2 regions of the Streptomyces sp. NPDC031111 genome follow, and region 2 is predicted to be linked to the other one. Evidence: riboswitches for the same ligand, from Rfam matches in the RefSeq annotation. Region 2 holds a riboswitch; the other holds the start of a gene.
The links. Region 2 has a riboswitch for S-adenosylmethionine ahead of thrC (threonine synthase). Riboswitches for the same ligand answer to the same signal wherever they lie in the genome.
Positions count from the first base shown of each region.

Region 1 (7,521 bases), on a different contig from region 2:
CGGCGACAAGCGCGAGCACCACATCCTGGACCGCCCGCGCAACGCCCCGACGCGCACCGCCTTCGGCGTCGCCTGGATCACGTGGTACTTCGTGCTCCTCGTCGGTGGTGGCAACGACCTGTGGGCCACGCACTTCCACCTGTCGATCAACGCCATCACCTGGTTCGTGCGGATCGCGTTCTTCGTGGCGCCGGTCCTGGCGTTCATCGTCACCAAGCGGATCTGCCTCGGCCTCCAGCGCCGCGACAAGGACAAGGTGCTGCACGGCCGTGAGTCGGGCATCATCAAGCGCCTGCCGCACGGTGAGTTCATCGAGGTCCACGAGCCGCTCAGCCAGGAGCAGCTGCACACCCTCACCGCGCACGAGCAGTACAAGCCGGTCGAGATCGGCCCGACGGTCGACGAGAACGGCGTCCGCCGCAAGGTGAAGGCGACGGAGAAGCTGCGCGCCAAGCTGAGCAAGGGCTACTACGGCGAGGAATCCCAGATCCCGAAGCCGACCGTCGAGGAGTACAAGGAGATCACGAGCGGCCACGGCCACCACTGATCATCCGCCTCAGTCGCCACACGACGGCGAAGGGCCCCCGTCCGTTCTGCGGACGGGGGCCCTTCGCCGTCCCCGGAGCTGGATAGGGTGGTGCCCGGGACCTTTCCGGGCTCCCCACGACCCTTCTACGACCATCAGGAGCGGCTATGAGCGCTGTGACCCCCGCTGGAGGCGACACCGCGGCGGGCCGCTCCTGGCCCGCCCTGCTGAACGGACTGCTGGACGGCCGGGACCTGTCCGCCGACGACACCGCCTGGGCGATGGACCTGATCATGCGGGGCGAGGCGACCGACGCGCAGATCGCCGGGTTCGCGGTGTCCCTGCGGGCCAAGGGCGAGACCGTCGAGGAGATCACCGGCTGCGTACGGGCGCTGTACGACCACGCCAACGTGATCGAGGTTCCGGGCGCCACGGTCGACATCGTCGGTACCGGCGGGGACGGCGCCAAGACGGTGAACATCTCCACGATGTCCTCGATCGTGGTGGCCGGCACCGGCGCGAAGGTCGTCAAGCACGGCAACCGGGCAGCGTCCTCCGCGTCCGGCGCCTCCGATGTCCTGGAGAAGCTCGGCGTCAATCTGGAGCTGACACCGAAGCGGGTGGCCGAGGTCGCCGAGGAGGCCGGGATCACCTTCTGCTTCGCGGTGAAGTTCCACCCGGCGCTGCGCCATGTGGCCGCCGCGCGGGGCCAGCTGGGCATCCGCACGGTGTTCAACTTCCTCGGTCCGCTGGCCAACCCGGCGCGGGTCAAGGCGCAGGCGGTGGGAGTCGCCGACCCCCGTATGGCACCGATCATGGCGGGCGTCTTCGCCGAACGCGGCAACTCCACGCTGGTGTTCCGCGGCGACGACGGCCTGGACGAGCTGACGACCACCGCCACCTCCCGGGTGTGGGTGGTCCGCGACGGCAAGGTCGACGAGGAGACCTTCGACCCGCGTGACGTCGGCATCGACCTGGTGCCCGTTGAGGCCCTGCGCGGCGCCGACGCCTCCTACAACGCCGAGGTCGCCCGCCGGCTGCTGGACGGCGAGCAGGGCCCCGTACGGGACGCGGTGCTGCTGAACTCGGCGGCGGCGCTGGTCGCCCTGGAGCCGGGCTCGGGCCCCCTCACCGAGCGGATCCGCGCCGGGATGGCGAAGGCGGCCGAGGCGATCGACTCGGGTGCCGCCAAGCGCGTCCTGGACCGCTGGGTGGCCGTCACCAACGCGTAGCGACCCGACGATGTGATGTCCCGCGATCCGGACACGGGTTGCGGGACATCGATCACCTCACGTACGTTCCTTCTCAGGTCATGAGTGACAGCCATCAGGCCCCGGCCGGCTGTCCGGCAACCCTCCGTCCGTGGCGGGGTGCCCCGGGTGAAGACCAGGCCGTGAGCAGCAAGGCTCACGGCAAGCGCGGACCCCTCGCACACCAGGGGTCCTGGTCGTCGAGGAGCCTTCCGTGAGCAAGCGAATGCGCTAGGGCCTGCTGAGCCCCACCTCCGCATACCCCCTTCCTTCTTCTTTCCGCGCTTGAGCGATGTGCGCTCGCGCGGGAATTCCGCCTGCCTCACCGGGAGTTCCGTCATGTCCGTAGCCACCGTCTCAGCTGTCGCCGCCGTCTCCGCCGACCCGTCCGTCCCTGCCCCGCTGCCGGTTCTGGGCCGGGACGTCACCGTCCCGCTCGTCACCGGTGGCGAGGTCACCTACGCCGCCCTCGACTACGCGGCCAGCGCCCCCGCCCTCCAGCGGGTCTGGGACGACGTGGCCGCGTACGCGCCCTACTACGGCAGTGTCCACCGGGGTGCCGGATACCTCTCCCAGCTCTCCACCGACCTGTTCGAGAACGCCCGCCGGACCGTCGCCGAGTTCCTCGACTGCCGCACCGGTGACCAGGTGGTCTTCACCCGGTCCACCACCGACTCCCTCAACCTGCTCGCCGCCGCGCTCCCCGAAGGCTGCGAGGTGTTCGTCTTCGAGACCGAGCACCACGCCTCGCTGCTGCCCTGGCGCGAGGCGCGCGTCACCTACCTCGACGCCCCGAGCAGCCCCCGGCAGGCCGTGGAGAACCTGGAGCGCGCCCTCGCCGACCGCACCCCCCACGGCCCCGCCCTGGTGTGCGTCACCGGCGCCTCCAACGTCACCGGCGAGCTGTGGCCCGTACGGGAACTGGCCGCCGCCGCGCAGGCCCACGGCGCCCGGATCGTGCTGGACGCCGCCCAGCTCGCCCCGCACCACCCGGTGAGCGTGCGGGACCTCGACGTCGACTGGGTCGCCTTCTCCGGGCACAAGCTGTACGCCCCCTTCGGCTCCGGCGTGCTGGCCGGCCGCGCCGACTGGCTCGGGCAGGCCGAGCCGTACCTCGCCGGCGGCGGCGCCAGCCGTGCGGTCACCCGGCGCACGGACGGGGGAGTGGACGTGGAGTGGCAGGACGGTGCCGCCCGTCACGAGGCCGGCTCGCCCAACGTCATCGGCGCCCACGCCATCGCGTCGGCCTGCAAGGCGCTCACCGAGGCCGGGTTCGAGTCGCTGCTCGCCCGCGAGGAGCACCTGATCCGCGTGGTGCGCGAAGGGCTCGCGGACGTGCCCGAGGTCCGCTTCCTGTCCCTGTTCGGGGACGACGCCCCGCGGGTCGGTGTGCTCTCCTTCGTCGTCGAGGGCTGGAACAGCTCCCACTTCGCCGCGGCGCTGTCCGCCGAGTACGGGATCGGGGTACGGGACGGGCTGTTCTGCGCGCACCCGCTGGTGCGCAGGCTGCTCGGCACGGGCGGTGAGTGCGGTGCGCCCGGGGCGGCCAACGCGGTCCGGGTCAGCTTCGGCGCGGGCACGCCCGACGAGCACGTGGAGCGGTTCGTACGGGCGGTACGTGAGCTGGTACGGGACGGCGCTCGCCGCGACTGACGTTTGTCGCCCCGGCCGCCCCTTCCCATTCCCGTCCCTGGGGCTGCGCCCCCAGACCCCCTTTCGGCCCTTCGGGCCTCGTCCTCAAACGCCGGACGGGCTGAAATTCAGCCCCTCCGGCGTTTGAGGAGCGGGGGTCCGGGGGCAGCGCCCCCGGGGGACGGGAATGGGAAGGGGCGGCGGGGGCGAAATCTAGTTCCTGGCGGGCACCGGTGGCAGACGGGTGCCCAAAACGATCATGCGCAGCGCGCGTTCCGTCGCGTCGGTGAGGAGCTCCGCGCCTCGAACCAGCGCCTCCGCGAGAGCCATCGGCGCAGGCAGGATGCCATGGAAGGCATCCACCCCCGGCACCTCCCCCGCCCCTTCCCCCAGCGTCCCCGCCAACGCCAGCACCGGCCGCCCGGACAGCTTCGCTCGGCGCGCCACCTCCGCCGGCACCTTCCCGCGCGGCGTCTGGTGGTCCAGCGCCCCCTCCGCGGTGACGACGAGATCCGCGCGGGCCAGCCGCGCGTCCAGGCCGAGGTGGTCCAGCAGCACGGGGAAGCGGGGCAGGAGCGCCCCGCCCACGGCGGCGAGCCCGGCGCCGAGCCCCCCGGAGGCGCCCGTGCCGCGCCCGAGGCGCAGATCCGTGCCGGTGACGGCGAGATCGCGGGTCAGGACCCGCGCCCAGTTCTCCAGTCCCGCCGACAACTCCTCGACCTGCCGCGGGGTCGCCCCCTTCTGCGGGCCGAACACCCGGGCCACGCCCCGCTCCCCGCACAGCACGTTGTAGGGGTTGCAGGCGACGAGGAGCTCCACGGTGTCGAGCCGGGGATCGAGACCGGTCGGGTCGATGCGCGCCAGCCGGATCAACTCGCGGCCGCCCGGCGGGAGTTCCAGCCCGTCCGCGTCCAGCAGCCGGGCGCCGAGCGCCTGGAGGGCGCCCGCGCCGCCGTCGGAGGTGCCCGAGTCGCCGCAGCCCACCAGGACGCGCCGGACGCCCTGGTCGAGCGCGGCCCGGATCAGTTCACCGACGCCGTACGTGGTGGTGGCGCCCGGGTCGCGCCGGGTGCGGGGGACGAGGGAGAGGCCCGCGACCGCCGCCATCTCCACCACCGCCGTGTCCCGGGAGCCGAGCAGCGCGAAGTGGGTGCCGACGGGCTCGCCGACCGGGCCGGTGGCGGCCAGCGCGACCAGCCGGCCACCGGTCGCCTCGGCCAGCGCCGAGGCGGTGCCCTCACCGCCGTCGACCAGCGGGATCCGGTCGATCTCGGCATCCGGCAGGACCCGGCGGACACCCGCCGCGATGGCGTCGGCGGCGGCCTGGGCGGACAGTGACTCCTTGAAGCCGCTGGGGGCTACGACGACACGGTTCAGCATGAGGGAACTCCTTAGCGGGTCACGGGGACGCCGAGCAGCGGCCACACCGCGACGGCGAACAGCAGGACCAGGGCGGCGGTGAGCGGGGCCAGCACGGCGGACAGCCGCAGCAGGTCACGGGGGGTGTAGGTGGGGGTGCCGGGTATCTCCGCGAAGAGCGTGACCGGCTTCGCGGAGGCCGGGAGCGTGTGGCAGAAGCCGGCGGCGGCCGTGGAGGCGAGCGCCGCGGCGACCGGGTTCACCCCGGCGCCCACGGCCGCCGCGACCACCAGCGGGACCAGCACGGACGAACGGGCCGAGCGGGACTGAAGGATCAGATGGGCCGCCGTACTGACGGCGATCACGACCGCGAGGAACATCACCGGGGTGACCCCCGCCGGCAGCCCGCCGACCAGCCACTTCGCCGCACCGGACTCCGCGAGGGCCACGCCCATCGCCATCGTCGCCGCCATGAACAGCAGCAGTGACCAGGGCACCGTCTTCAGCGCGTCCTTCAGCCGCACGGTGCCGAGCGCCGGCGAGCTGGCGACGACCGCGCCGATCAACGCGACCATCGCGGGGGAGACCCGGTGCAGCGGCTCGCTGCACCACAGGGCGACCACCGTGGCCAGCAGCAGCGCGCAGCGCTTCTCGGCCTGGTTCCAGGGGCCGGTGACCGGGCGGTCGCTGTGCCGCTGGATCTCCTCGGCCGTGATGCGCACGGGACCCTTGCGGTCCGCGCGCCGGGTGGTGGTCAACAGGACGGCCTCGGCGGCGAGATGGGAGGAGGCCACGGCCAGCGGCAGCCCGAGCAGCAGCCATTCGGTGAAGCCGACCCGCTCCCCGGTGGCCTCCCACAGCACCGACACGGTGATCAGATGCGCGCCCGCGCCGATCAGGGTCGCCACCGCCGACAGAAGGATCACGGTCGGGAACAGCAGCGCCAGCATCACGACCAGTCGTTTCCGGTCGGCGAGTGCCTTGGCGAGGGCGAGGAACACCGGCAGGGCGAGCGCCGCCCGGCCGGAGGTGGCGGGCACCGCGAACGCCGTGACGACCAGCGCGGCCGTCGTCAGGTGCGTCAACTGCCGTACCGTACGGGCCCCGCCCACCAGGAAGGCGGCGGCCCGCCCCGCGAGCCCGGTCCTGCCCACCGCGGCCGCCAGCACGAACGCGCAGATCAGCAGCCACACCGTGGAGTCGCCGAGAGTGCCGAACAGGGTGTCGCTGCTGATCACCCCGGTCACCGTCAGCGCGAGTCCGGCGCCCAGCGCGATGTACGTGTCGTCGACGGGCGTTCCGACCCAGGCGCAGGTCGCCAGCGCGAACACGGCGAGGGTGAGGCGCGCGTCCCCGCCGAGGCCGGGGAAGTTGCCGGGGACCGCGAGCAGCGCGCACAGCGACAGGGCCACGCACAGGGCCACGGTCAAACGGGGATTCAATGTCACGTCACCGACGATTCACCCGGGCGGTGAGCCGTCGATGAGCCGAAGATGAAGGGAACTTCACCCGGCCGCGGGAGCCGTCACGCGGGAAGGCGGTAGCCCATCCCCCGGACCGTCTCCACCCTGTCGGCGCCGAGCTTCTTGCGCAGCGCCCGCACGTAGACGTCCACGATGTTGGAGCCCGGGTCGAAGTCGTAGCCCCACACATGGGACAGGATCTGCTCGCGGGAGAGTACCTGCCCGGGATGCCTCAGGAACAGCTCCAGGAGCACGAATTCACGGGCCGTCAGATCGACGGTGCGTTCCCCGGAGCGGGCGCGGCGGGTGCGCAGGTCGAGGCTGAGCGGGCCCGACTTCAGCACCGTCACCTCCGGCGCGCGGGCCGCCGTACGCAGCCGCAGCCGTACCCGGGCGAGCAGTTCCTCGAAGCGGAACGGCTTGGTCATCCAGTCGTCGGCGCCGCCCTCCAGGCCGGCCACCGTGTCCCGTACCGAGTCCCGCGCGGTCAGCACGATCACCGGGGTCGTCACCCGTGACTCGCGCAGCTCGCGCAGGACCGTGAAGCCGTCCCGGCCGGGCAGCCCGATGTCCAGGACGATCAGATCGAACCCGCCGGTCAGCGCGTACTCGTAACCGGCCTCGCCGTCGGGGACCGCGGTGGTGGTGAAGCCGTTGGCGCGCAGCCCCTTCTCCACGAAGGAGGCGATGCGTTCCTCGTCCTCGACGATCAGAATCCGGTTCACTTGCGTGCCTCTTCCAGGGTGAGTACGAAGGTGGCGCCGCCGCCCTCGGTGTCGCGCAGGCCGACCCGGCCGCCGTGCCCCTCGGCGATCGCCTTGACGATGGACAGGCCGAGCCCGGCGCCCGAACCGCGCGCCCCGCGCCGGGAGGTGCCGCGCCGGAAGCGCTCGAAGATCAGCTCCCGGTCCTGCGGCCGGACCCCCGGGCCGGAGTCGGCGACGTACAGCTCGATCCGGGAGCCCTCGGCACGCGAGCCGATGCGGATGGTCTGGCCGGCGCCGGTGTGCTGCACCGCGTTCTGCGCCAGCTGCACCATCGCCTGGGTGATCCGCTGCGGGTCCAGCTCCGCCTCCCGGTCGGCTATGTCGGTGAGCTGCCAGTCCCGCTCGCCGAGCGTGCGGGCCTTGACGTAGACGTCGGCGGTGAGTTCGGCGAGCTGGACCGGTTCCGGGGTGACGAAGTCGGGGCGTTCGGCCTTGGCGAGCAGCAGCAGGTCCTCCACGATGCGGCTCATCCGGTCCAGCTCGTCGGTCACTAGGCGGACGGTCTCCTCGCGTTCGGCCGGGTC
Region 1 is NZ_JBVIGS010000011.1:274,293-281,813, reverse strand. Features, by position in the region: gene qcrB (cytochrome bc1 complex cytochrome b subunit) at 1-547, shown strand, start outside; gene trpD (anthranilate phosphoribosyltransferase) at 694-1,758, shown strand; SAM riboswitch class IV at 1,835-1,951, shown strand; gene ACZ470_RS23865 (aminotransferase class V-fold PLP-dependent enzyme) at 2,116-3,429, shown strand; gene ACZ470_RS23860 (glycerate kinase) at 3,622-4,788, opposite strand; gene ACZ470_RS23855 (SLC13 family permease) at 4,800-6,215, opposite strand; gene ACZ470_RS23850 (response regulator transcription factor) at 6,293-6,955, opposite strand; gene ACZ470_RS23845 (sensor histidine kinase) at 6,952-7,521, opposite strand, start outside.
Region 1: another riboswitch for S-adenosylmethionine. It lies ahead of ACZ470_RS23865 (aminotransferase class V-fold PLP-dependent enzyme); the one in region 2 lies ahead of thrC (threonine synthase).

Region 2 (7,521 bases):
TCGCCGGGTCGATGATGCCTTCCTTGACCAGGTCGACGTACTCGCCGGTCGCGGCGTTCAGACCGTGACCCGGGGTCAGGTTGCGCACCTTCTCCACCACGACGCCGCCCTCGAGGCCGGCGTTGACGGCGATCTGCTTCAGCGGGGCCTCGAGCGCGAGCTTCACGGCCTGGGCGCCGGTCGCCTCGTCACCCTCGAGCTCCAGCTTCTCGAACACCTGGGAGGCCTGGAGCAGGGCCACGCCACCACCGGCGACGATGCCCTCCTCGACGGCCGCCTTGGCGTTGCGCACGGCGTCCTCGATGCGGTGCTTGCGCTCCTTGAGCTCCACCTCGGTGGCGGCACCGGCCTTGATGACCGCGACGCCGCCGGCGAGCTTCGCCAGGCGCTCCTGGAGCTTCTCGCGGTCGTAGTCCGAGTCGCTGTTCTCGATCTCGGCGCGGATCTGGTTCACGCGGCCCTGGACCTGGTCGGCCGAGCCGGCACCGTCGACGATGGTGGTCTCGTCCTTGGTGATGACGACCTTGCGGGCCTTGCCCAGCAGGTCGAGCGTCGCGTTCTCCAGCTTGAGGCCGACCTCCTCGGAGATGACCTCGCCGCCCGTGAGGATGGCGATGTCGCCGAGCATGGCCTTGCGGCGGTCGCCGAAGCCCGGGGCCTTGACGGCGACGGACTTGAAGGTGCCGCGGATCTTGTTGACGACCAGGGTCGACAGGGCCTCGCCCTCGACGTCCTCGGCGATGATCAGCAGCGGCTTGCCCGACTGCATGACCTTCTCCAGGAGCGGGAGCAGGTCCTTGACGTTGGAGATCTTGGAGTTCGCGATCAGGATGTACGGGTCGTCGAGGACGGCCTCCATACGCTCCATGTCGGTCGCGAAGTACGCCGAGATGTAGCCCTTGTCGAAGCGCATACCCTCGGTGAGCTCCAGCTCCAGACCGAAGGTCTGGGACTCCTCGACGGTGATGACGCCTTCCTTGCCGACCTTGTCCATGGCCTCGGCGATGAGCTCACCGATCTGGGTGTCGGCGGCGGAGATGGAGGCCGTGGAGGCGATCTGCTCCTTGGTCTCGACATCCTTCGCCTGCTCCAGCAGGGCACCGGAGACGGCCTCGACGGCCTTCTCGATACCGCGCTTCAGAGCCATCGGGTTGGCACCGGCGGCGACGTTGCGCAGGCCTTCCTTGACCAGGGCCTGGGCGAGGACGGTCGCGGTGGTCGTACCGTCACCGGCGACGTCGTCCGTCTTCTTGGCGACTTCCTTGACCAGCTCGGCGCCGATCTTCTCGTACGGGTCCTCGAGCTCGATCTCCTTGGCGATGGACACACCATCGTTGGTGATCGTGGGGGCGCCCCACTTCTTCTCGAGGACGACGTTGCGGCCCTTGGGGCCGAGCGTCACCTTGACGGCGTCCGCGAGCTGGTTCATGCCGCGCTCGAGGCCGCGCCGCGCCTCCTCGTCGAACGCGATGATCTTGGCCATGTGAAGTGGTCCCTCCAGGACTGGGGGTGATTCCTTCGGACCGCGCCCGCGCCCGCGACGGACGGCTCGCCGGCCCCGTGGTTCCTTGCCCCACACGACCCGCGGGCCTCACCGACCCGGTCCTTACGTTGTCACTCTCACCTTCAGAGTGCTAACGCCAATGATTAGCACTCGACCCATGCGAGTGCAAGCGCCTCCGGGTAGTCCGGGGGCGCGCTCCGCCGCACGCGAACACCCGCCGTGCGCCCGCGCGGGCACGGCGAAGGGCCCGCACCCCGGGAGGTGCGGGCCCTTCGTCAGCAGAAGATGCTTGCGGCTGGTAGCGCGTTCAGGCGGTGACGCGAACCATGTCGGCCTGCGGGCCCTTCTGGCCCTGCGAGATCTCGAACTCGACCCGCTGGCCCTCTTCAAGGGTGCGGTAGCCGTCCATCTGGATCGCGCTGTAGTGGACGAAAACATCCGCACCACCGTCGACCGCGATGAAGCCGTACCCCTTCTCCGCGTTGAACCACTTGACGGTGCCCTGAGCCATGCCTAACTCCCCTATTACTGGCCCTTGCACAGATCCACACTTCGCGGATCCGGGTCAGACCTCACCCCCCAACGGTTGGGGGCGTGCGCCGGAACGCGTCGACCGCGGCTGAATGTATCTGTCCAACTGCCGTCTGCAACAGGTCAATCGGACGAGAAATCTGGACGACACCGGTCCGGAATGTGGCGAGAATTCCTATGAATTCAGGGCAAGTCGGGCCACACAAAGGTCACAAAAGCCGCGAAAGGCGCCCACACTTTGGCTACATCCAGTCGGGCGTGCGGCAGGAATTAGTGTTTCCGATCAGTGGATCGGGAGCGCGTTCCCCAACTCTACCGCGCTCAATCCCATGGAATTGCCCCCTCCGCTTCTCTCACGGAGGGGGCAATGTCCCAAACGCTCGGTAACCGTCATTACCGAAGGTAATGATCAGCCGCCGGCAACCGCCGGAATGATGGAGACGCCGGCCCCGTCCGGGGTGGCCGTCTCGAGCCCCTGCTCGAACCGCACGTCGTCGTCATTGACGTAGACGTTCACGAACCGACGCAACTTGCCCTGATCGTCCAGAACCCGGGCGGCGATCCCGGTGTGGTTCTTCTCCAGATCCGAGATGACCTCCCCAAGGGTCGCCCCCTCGGCACTCACCTCGGCCTGCCCACCGGTGTAGGTACGCAGAATGGTAGGAATCCGAACAGTAACGCTCACAACAAAACCTCCGGTCAGGACAACACCCTCAGGGGCGCGGGGAACTGCGCGACCAGCCCCCACCGGCCCGCAGCCGAACGACACTCAGACAAGCCCAGCTTCACGGAACGACTCAAGGTTGGGACGAATCGTCGCGGTCAACCCCGTGCCGGCCACGGCGTCCAGCGTCTTCAGACCATCCCCCGTGTTGAGCACAACGGTGGTCAAAGACGGATCGAGCGCCCCGCTCTCCAGCAGCTTCTTCGTCACGCCCACCGTGACACCCCCCGCGGTCTCCGCGAAGATCCCCTCCGTGCGCGCCAGCAGCCCGATCGCCTCGACGACCTGCTCGTCGTTCACGTCCTCCACCGCACCGCCCGTGCGACGCGCGATGTCCAGGACGTACGGCCCGTCCGCCGGGTTGCCGATCGCCAGCGACTTGGCGATCGTGTTCGGCTTCTGCGGGCGTACGACGTCGTGACCGGCCTTGTACGCCGTGGACACCGGCGAGCAGCCCTCCGCCTGCGCGCCGAATATCTTGTACGGCTTGTCCTCGACCAGGCCGAGCTTGATCAGCTCCTGGAGCCCCTTGTCGATCTTCGTGAGCTGCGAGCCGGACGCGATCGGGACGACGATCTGGTCGGGCAGCCGCCATCCCAGCTGCTCGCAGATCTCGTACGCGAGGGTCTTCGACCCCTCGGCGTAGTACGGCCGCAGGTTGACGTTGACGAAGCCCCAGCCCTCGCCGGCCGGGTCGCCGATCAGCTCGGAGCAGAAGCGGTTCACGTCGTCGTAGTTGCCCTCGATGCCGACGAGTTCACCGCCGTAGACGGCGGCCATGACGACCTTGCCCTGCTCCAGGTCGTGCGGGATGAACACGCAGGAGCGGAAGCCGGCCCGCGCGGCGGCGGCACCGACCGCGCCGGCGAGGTTGCCGGTGGAGGAGCAGGACAGGGTGGTGAAGCCGAACGCGCGGGCGGCCTCGATGGCCTGGGCGACGACGCGGTCCTTGAAGGAGTGCGTCGGGTTGCCGGAGTCGTCCTTGACGAACAGCTTGCCGGCGTCGACGCCGAGCTCACGGGCGAGGTTGTCGGCCTGGACGAGCTTGGTCCAGCCGGGGTTGAGGTTCGGCTTGCCGGCCACGTCCGCCGGGACGGGCAGCAGGGGGGCGTAGCGCCAGATGTTCGCGGGTCCCGCCTCGATCCGCTTGCGGAGCTCCTCGGTGTCGTAGGCCGAGAAGTCGTAGGCGATCTCCAGCGGGCCGAAACACTCCTCGCAGGCGAAGACGGGGCCGAGGGGGACGCGGTGACCGCATTCGCGGCAGGAGAGTGCCGCGGCGGGGCCGAGGTCCACTGCGGAATCGGTGGTGCTTGCAACAGTCTGCACAGCCATGGAGGCGAGGCCCTTTCTCCTCATCTTCCTCACGACGCATCTCGCCGTGAGACGGATTTGGCACCTTCCCTAGCCGGGAGCCTCGCCACGTCCGTGTGACAAGAACCGACTGGAGGGTTGCCGGGGCTTCATCGGGCCGTATCCCTCTGCCCCTCTGGATGAGCGGTGTTCAGTTGTCCGCGCGGTGACCCCGGCATGCGATGGTCATCGGCGTTGTTCAAGACTGTAACCGACGGCCTGCATGGTTGAGATAGTCGTCCGTACCGCGAGATGGATCACAGGCCAGTGAGGAGCCGGGCACCGTGCTGGAAGAAGTCGAGCGCTGGCTGATCGACCGCTCCTGGTCCGCGGCCGACCGACCGCTCCACCGGATCCTGGCGGCGAAGCGCGCCACGGGACAGACGGTGAGCGTGGTGCTGCCCGCGCTCAACGAGGAGGCGACGGTCGGCGACATCGTGTCGGTCATCCGGCACGACCTGGTGGTCCAGGTGCCGCTGGTCGACGAGGTGGTGGTGGTCGACTCGGGCTCGACCGACCGTACGGCCGAGGCGGCCGCCGCGGCGGGCGCGACCGTGGTGCACCGGGACACGATCCTGCCGCGGCTCCCGGCGGTGCCCGGCAAGGGCGAGGTGCTGTGGCGCTCGCTGCTGGTCACGTCCGGGGACATCGTGTGCTTCGTCGATGCTGACCTGCGGGAGTTCTCGTCCGACTTCGTCTCCGGCATCGTCGGCCCGCTGCTCACCGAACCGGACGTCCAGCTGGTCAAGGCCATGTACGACCGGCCCCTGGGCTCGGCGGCCGGTCAGGGCGGCCGGGTCACGGAGCTGATGGCCCGACCTCTGCTGAACATGCACTGGCCCCAGCTGGCCGGCTTCGTCCAGCCGCTCGGCGGCGAGTACGCGGCCCGCCGCTCCCTCCTCGAGCAGCTCCCCTTCCCGGTCGGTTACGGCGTCGAGCTCGGCATGCTCGTCGACGCCCTGCACCTGGTCGGCCTGGACGCCCTCGCCCAGGTCGACGTCGGCGTGCGCAGGCACCGCCACCAGGACGGCCAGGCCCTCGGCCGCATGGCCGCCGCCATCTACCGCACCGCCCAGCTCCGTCTGGCCCGCGGCCATCTGATCAGGCCCTCCCTGACCCAGTTCGAACGCGCGGGCGACAACTTCGAACCGCGTACGTACTCCGTCGACACGGAGGAACGGCCGCCGATGACGGAGATCGCGGAGTACCAGGCGCGGCGGGTGGCGTGACCTCACCCGTATACGGCCGAACCGTGCGTTTGAGCCCTCCGGGGCCGGGCTAGGTTGAGGCGTATGGCTGTCACGCAGGCTGCTCAGGGTGCTCAGGTGCTGGTCGCGTCGAATCGCGGGCCCGTTTCGTACACGGCGGCGGACGACGGTTCGCTGCGCGCCAAACGGGGCGGCGGCGGGCTGGTGTCCGGGCTGTCGGCGATCGGACCGGAGGCGGGGGCGCTCTGGGTGTGCTCCGCGCTGTCCGACGGTGACCGCGAGGCCGTACGGCGCGGCGCCGGCGAGGACGGCGTGCGGATGCTGGACATCCCGGCGGACGTGCACGCGGACGCGTACAACGGGATCGCCAACTCGGTGCTGTGGTTCGTGCACCACATGCTGTACCAGACGCCGCTGGAGCCGGTCTTCGACGCGGAGTTCCGCCGCCAGTGGGCGTCCTACGAGACCTACAACCGCGCGTTCGCCGAGGCGCTGGCCGAGGAGGCGGCGCCGGGTGCCGCGGTGCTGGTGCAGGACTACCACCTGACGCTGGTCCCCGGGATGCTCCGGGAGCTCCGCCCCGACCTGCGCATCGGCCACTTCTCGCACACGCCGTGGGCGCCGCCGGAGTACTTCCGGATGCTGCCCGACGACATCGCCGGGCAGGTGCTGCGCGGGATGCTCGGCGCCGACCGGCTCGGCTTCCTCACCCACCGCTGGGCGGACGCGTTCACCGCGTGCTGCGAGCGGTTCGCCGGCGGACTGGGCGACACCCGGGTGGGGGTGCACGGGCTGGGCGCCGACGCGGACTTCCTGCGCGCCCGGTCCCACGAGGCGGACGTCGAGGAGCGGATGGCCGCGCTGCGCGAGGAGATCGGCGCGGCCCCCGACGGCGGCGCCCGCAGGACGATCGTCCGGGTCGACCGGACCGAGCTGTCGAAGAACATCGTGCGGGGCCTGCTGGCGTACCGGCAGCTCCTGGACGACCACCCCGAGTGGCGCGAGCGCGTCGTGCACGTCGCCTTCGCCTACCCCTCCCGGCAGGATCTCGCCGTGTACCGCGACTACACCGCCGAGGTGCAGCGGGTCGCGGAGGAGATCAACGAGCGGTACGGGACGCCGGGCTGGCGGCCGGTCGTCCTGCACGTGAAGGACGACTTCGCGCGCTCGCTCGCCGCGTACCGGCTGGCGGACGTGGCGCTCGTCAACCCGATCCGCGACGGCATGAACCTGGTCGCCAAGGAGGTCCCCGTCGTCTCCGACGCGGGCTGCGCGCTGGTGCTGTCGCGGGAGGCGGGCGCCCACGAGGAGCTGGGCGAGGACGCGCTCACGGTCAACCCGTACGACACCGTGGACACCGCCCGCGCCCTGCACGAGGCCCTGACGCTGGGCCCGGAGGAACGCGCCGACCGGAGCAAGCGCCTGGCCGCGGCGGCGACCGCGCTGCCGCCGGCGCGGTGGTTCCTGGAGCAGCTGGAGGCGCTGCGGGACGGAACGCCCGGGTGACCGGTATGGCCGGTCGGACAGGCGTGCGCGGGCGCCGGCGCGGATAGGTTGGGCGTATGGGCAGCCATACGGATTCCACGGACCCGAACGCCTTGGACACCCTCACCTCGCGGGCCGGGCGGGAAGGGCTGGACGCCCTTCTCGCACGGCCGGGGAAGGCGCTGATCGGGCTCGACTTCGACGGAACGCTCGCGCCGATCGTGGCCGATCCCGAGCAGGCCCGCGCGCACCCGGACGCGGTTCCGGCACTCGCCTCGCTCGCGCCGAAGGTGGCCTCGGTGGCGGTCGTCACCGGCCGGCCGGCGGGTGTCGCGGTGCGGCACGGCGGTTTCGCGGGCGTCCCCGGACTGGATCACCTCGTCGTTCTCGGCCATTACGGCGCCGAGCGCTGGGAGGCCGTCACCGGTACGGTCACCGCGCCCGCCCCGCACCCCGGTGTGGCCGCCGCCCGCGCGGAACTGCCGGGGCTGCTGGACCGGGTCGGCGCGTGGCAGGGCACGTGGATCGAGGAGAAGGGCGGGCGGGCGGTGGCGGTCCACACGCGCCGGGCCACCGATCCGCAGGCCGCGTTCGAGGCCCTGCGCGAGCCGCTGGCCGGGCTCGCCGCTCGGCACGGGCTGATCGTCGAGCCCGGTCGCATGGTGCTGGAGCTGCGGCCGCCGGGGATGGACAAGGGGGTCGCGTTGTCGGAGTACGCG
Region 2 is NZ_JBVIGS010000009.1:143,853-151,373, reverse strand. Features, by position in the region: gene groL (chaperonin GroEL) at 1-1,483, opposite strand, end outside; gene ACZ470_RS20185 (cold-shock protein) at 1,812-2,015, opposite strand; gene ACZ470_RS20180 (ubiquitin-like small modifier protein 1) at 2,445-2,720, opposite strand; gene thrC (threonine synthase) at 2,805-4,091, opposite strand; SAM riboswitch class I at 4,109-4,256, opposite strand; gene ACZ470_RS20170 (glucosyl-3-phosphoglycerate synthase) at 4,394-5,338, shown strand; gene ACZ470_RS20165 (alpha,alpha-trehalose-phosphate synthase (UDP-forming)) at 5,402-6,823, shown strand; gene otsB (trehalose-phosphatase) at 6,880-7,521, shown strand, end outside.